DNA from 2 places in the Mycolicibacterium sp. XJ2546 genome. Region 2 is predicted to be linked to the other one. Evidence: riboswitches for the same ligand, from Rfam matches in the RefSeq annotation. Region 2 holds a riboswitch; the other holds the start of a gene.
The links. A riboswitch is a leader RNA that binds a small molecule or an ion and turns the genes downstream of it on or off. The one in region 2 is predicted to bind cobalamin.

Region 1 (2,458 bases), on a different contig from region 2:
AGACGGTCGCTGGGGAAGCGCAGCGCTGGTGTGCGCACGGGTGGAGCGAAGGCCGCGAATCCTGCCGTGAACAACCGGGCAAGCGTATCGATGGAGCTGCCCGGTGTGGGGTGGCCCGCAATCCATGCCGCGGCTCTTCCGGCTCGCACGGAACGTGGGCGCGACATTATGAGCGCAAGACTTCGCCAGAACGTTGCAGAAGTCCGCGCCACCGTGCTGGCCGGATCAACCAGTGTCACGGTCGCCAGCCGACCGGGCGCACGCGCCGCAGTGTGGGTGGCGAGCCAACCGCCGTACGAATGCCCGACGAGGTGTACTGCACGCAGTCTCAGCCCCTCGAGGACTTCGTCGATGCTGCGTGCGCAATCTGCGGGAGCGAACATCGTTTTCGACTGAATGCTTGCCCCGGGTTGGCCCAACATATCCAACGTGTAAACGGTGAAATCGCTTGCCAACCCCGCGACTTGCTCCCACCACATCGCCGACGTCAGGAAAAAGCCGTGTATCAGCACGACGGGTATGCCGTCGGCCGGCCCGTGCTGGTATACCCGAACGGTGCCGAACCTGGTTGGAACGTCGTGTACGACATTCGGTGGCGGGCTCAGCGCCCGTAACTCGTCATACGCTGCCAGATAGTGCCTGCGCGCGTCGGCGCACTTGAACCCGCCGTCAGCTAAGCCCAGCAAGAACACCTCCTGCCGACGCGGCAATGCACGATCGAGCCACGGTAACGCTCAACAAATCCTTCTTACCGCAAAATCGCCATGAGGTAGCCTCAGCCGTTGAGAACGGTCACATCCGTGTATGCGGGTGTCAGGGAATCCGGTGGGAATCCGGAACTGGCGCGCAGCGGTATGGGGGACGGGCTCGACATTAGTCACTGGGAGGCCACTGGAATCCTGGGAAGGCGTCGAGTCCGGACGATCCCGAGTCCGAAGACCTGCCGTTCTCACTTGTGTCCACCGGTATCTCGCGCTCGGATACCCCGGCATATTGAGGCAAGTTCTCGACGTGACTGTCACCGAGAAGACACTTCGTCGCACCGGCGCGACGCCCGTGCCGACGGTGCGACGTGTCTCGGTTGTCGCACTGACCACGGTGCTCGCGATCCTCACGGCGGTGAGCATCGTCGTCTCGGTCGCCTTCGGCGCCGAGCAGATTCCGCTAGGTGACGTGTGGCGCACCGTCATCGGCCGCTTCACCGGCGCAACCGTCGAGACGGGATACGACGTCATCGTCTGGGATCTGCGCTTGCCGCGCTCGGTGCTGGCGGCGATCGTCGGCGCGGGTCTGGCGCTGGCCGGCGCGCTGATGCAGGCCCTGGTCCGCAACCCGCTGGCCGAACCGTATCTGCTGGGCGTCTCGGCGGGTGCGGCGGTGGGCGCGACGGCAGTGATGACGCTGGGCGCGCTGGCCGGGCTGGGGATATGGGCGCTGTCCGGCGGTGCGCTGATGGGCGCGCTGGTCGCGACGCTGACCGTCTATCTGGTGGCGCGCGCCCAGGGCGGGCTCACCGCGCTGCGCCTGATCCTGTCCGGCGTGGTGCTGTCGTCGGCGTTCATGGCGTTGTCGTCGCTGCTGGTGTTCACGGCGGGCGATCCGCACGCCGCCGAAAGCGTGATGTTCTGGCTGCTCGGCAGCGTCGCCGGTGCGACGTGGGCGAAGGTGCCGCTCGCCGGTGCGGTGGTGCTGATCTCGTTCATCGGGGCGCTGCTGATCCATTCGTGGCTCGACGCCTACGCCGCAGGCGCCGACACGGCCACCTCCCTCGGCGTGCCGGTACCCGCCCTGCGCAACGCACTGTTTCTGATCCAGGCGGTCCTGGTCGGTGTGCTGGTCGCTGTCTCCGGCGGCATCGGGTTCGTCGGGCTCATCGTGCCGCACGCCGCGCGGCTGGTGGTGGGGGCAACCCATCGCGCGATGCTGCCGGTCGCCGTCTGCACCGGGGCGTTGTTTCTGGTGTGGGTCGACGTGATCTCGCGCGAGATGGCAGCACCGCGGGAGATGCCGCTGGGCATCGTCACCGGTCTGATCGGCGCACCGGTGTTCCTGTTCCTGATGGGGCGCCGCCGCTACGAGTTCGGAAACAGCACATGAGTGCGGCCGCGATGTGCGCGCAGGGCATCGAGTGTCGCCGCGGTGGCAGAACCGTGGTGGCCGGTGTGGATCTGGCGATTCCCGCCGGCACCCGGTTGGCGGTGGTCGGGCCGAACGGCTCAGGTAAGACCACGCTGCTGCGTGTCCTGTCGGGCTTGGACGCGCCGGCGTCCGGGGCGATCCGGGTCGACGGGGAAGATCTGCACCGCATGCCCGCCCGGCGCCGGGCCCACACGATCGCGGTGGTCGGGCAGGAGGAGCGGCCTTCGGGTGAGCTCACGGTCGCCGAAGCCGTCGGGCTGGGGCGGACCCCGTACCGCAATCCGTGGTCGGGCGCGGGGCTGGGAGAGCAGGGCATCAT
Region 2 (2,458 bases):
CCTCGGCGGTGTGGTTGTAGACGACGTCGAGCAGCACCTCGATGCCGGCTTCGTGTAGCGCACGCACCATCGCCTTGAACTCCTGCACCTGTCCGCCGGGGTTGGGGCTGGAGCTGTACTTGGCGTCCGGGGCGAAGAAGCCGATGGTGTTGTAGCCCCAGTAGTTGGTGAGGCCCTTCTCCAGGAGCGTGGAGTCGTTGGCGAAGTGGTGCACCGGCATCAACTCGAGCGCGGTGACCCCCAGCGAGGTCAGATGCTCGATGATCACCGGATGCGCGACGGCCGCGTAGGTGCCGCGGATCTGTTCGGGGATGTCGGGATGCGTCTGGGTCAGCCCCTTGACGTGGGCTTCGTAGATGACGGTGTCGGCGTACTCGTAGCCGGGCGGGCGGTCGCTGCCCCAGTCGAAGAACGGGTTGATGACGACGGACTTCGGCATGGACGCCGCCGAGTCGTCGTCGTTGCGGCTGTCGGGTTCACCGAAGGTGTAACCGAACAGCGCCTGGCCCCAGTCGAAGTTGCCGTCGATGGCTTTCGAGTACGGGTCGGCCAGCAGCTTGTTCGGGTTGCAGCGCTGTCCCTCGGCCGGGTCGTAGGGGCCGTGCACCCGGTACCCGTAGCGCTGGCCGGGTTCGATGTTGGGGATGAAGCCGTGCCAGACGAACCCGTCGACCTCGGGCAGCGTCAGCCGGGATTCGGTGCCGTCAACGTCGAACAGACACAACTCCACCTTGTCGGCGACCTCGCTGAACAGGGCGAAGTTGGTGCCGGTGCCGTCGTAGGTGGCGCCGAGGGGATATGCCTTGCCGGGCCAGACTTCCAAGATTGCACTCCAGTGATCGGTGAACGAGACGATACGGGGGATGCCCAATCGCGGCGCATCGCAACCGTGGTCCGTCGGATAGGGTGGGCGGTGCAGTTGGTCTGTTGGCGCTGAAGTTTGGCGTCGGCATCGAGCCACATGTGTGGCGAGAGGGAACCCGGTGAGAATCCGGGACTGTCCCGCAGCGGTATGCAGGAACGACTGCCGTCATCAGCACTGGCCCACCGGGGCCGGGAAGCGACGGCCACTAGGTGCACTTCGGTGCGTGCCTGCGAGTCCGAAGACCTGCCAGCTGTGCCGGACGCGCCGCGTCCGGTGGTTCATCGCCTCGTGGAATGGGCAGTGGCCGAAGCGGTGAAAACCCGTATTCGGTGCGCGTCCCCGGCGATGACCATCCGCCGTAGCAAGAGGACCACGTCATGAACACCACCGCTTTCAACGCCACCATTCTCGGATCTCCCCGCATCGGGCCGAACCGCGAACTCAAGCGCGCCGCCGAGAAGTACTGGGCAGGCAACTCCGATCGCAGCGAGCTGGAATCGGTGGCCGCGCAGCTGCGCCGCGACACCTGGGAAGCCCTCGTCGCCGCCGGGCTGGACTCCGTGCCGGTGAACACCTTCTCCTACTACGACCAGGTGCTCGACACCGCGGTGATGGTCGGGGCGCTACCGCCACGCGTCTCGGGGGTGGCCGATGATCTGGACCGCTACTTCGCCGCGGCCCGCGGCAACGACGAGATCGCACCGCTGGAAATGACCAAGTGGTTCGACACCAACTACCACTACATCGTGCCCGAGCTGGGCCCCGACACCAGGTTTACGCTGGATCCGGCCAAGGTGCTGGCCGAGCTGAAGGAGGCGCAAGCCCTCGACGTGCCCGCGCGCCCGGTGCTCGTCGGCCCGATCACCTTCCTGGCGCTGTCCAAGGCCGTCGACGGAGCCGCCGCGCCGATCGATCGGCTGGACGAGCTCGTCGCGGTGTACGCGGAGCTGCTCGGAGAGCTGACCAATGCCGGCGCGGCGTGGGTGCAGTTCGACGAGCCGGTGCTGGTGACCGACATCCTCGACAACACCGCGGAGTTGGCCCAGCGGACGTACGCGACGCTGGGCCGGTTGACCAGACGGCCGGCGCTGTTCGTCGCGACCTACTTCGGCGAGCTCACCGACGCGTTGCCCGCGCTGGCCCGGACACCGGTGGAGGCCATCGGGGTCGACCTCGTCGCCGGGGGAGTGTCGGCGGTGGCGGCGGTGCCCGAGCTGGCCACCAAGACCCTGGTGGCCGGCGTCGTCGACGGCCGCAACATCTGGCGCACGAACCTGGAGTCCGCGCTGGCGACGCTGGCGACGCTGATGGGCCTGGCCGACCACGTGGCGGTCTCGACGTCATGCTCGACGCTGCACGTGCCGTATTCGCTGGACGCCGAGGAGGGGTTGGACGCGCAGTTGCGCAGCTGGCTGGCGTTCGGGTTCGAGAAGGTCGCCGAGGTGGTGGCGCTGTCGCGGGGCATCACGACCGGGCGCGACGCCATTTCGGCCGAGGTGGCCGCGTCCAACGCCGCCGCCGCGTCGCGGCGCTCCGACCCGCGCCTGACCAACGAACAGGTGCGGTCGCGGATTTCCTCGATCGCCGCGTCGG

Region 1: another riboswitch for cobalamin. It lies ahead of ABQE44_RS17970 (FecCD family ABC transporter permease); the one in region 2 lies ahead of metE (5-methyltetrahydropteroyltriglutamate--homocysteine S-methyltransferase).

What each region holds. Positions count from the first base shown of each region.
Region 1 covers NZ_JBEFRW010000011.1:39,240-41,697, reverse strand. The annotation lists gene ABQE44_RS17975 (alpha/beta fold hydrolase) at 1-479, opposite strand, end outside; cobalamin riboswitch at 773-962, shown strand; gene ABQE44_RS17970 (FecCD family ABC transporter permease) at 1,057-2,097, shown strand; gene ABQE44_RS17965 (ABC transporter ATP-binding protein) at 2,094-2,458, shown strand, end outside.
Region 2 covers NZ_JBEFRW010000006.1:173,649-176,106, forward strand. The annotation lists gene glgX (glycogen debranching protein GlgX) at 1-823, opposite strand, end outside; cobalamin riboswitch at 924-1,130, shown strand; gene metE (5-methyltetrahydropteroyltriglutamate--homocysteine S-methyltransferase) at 1,243-2,458, shown strand, end outside.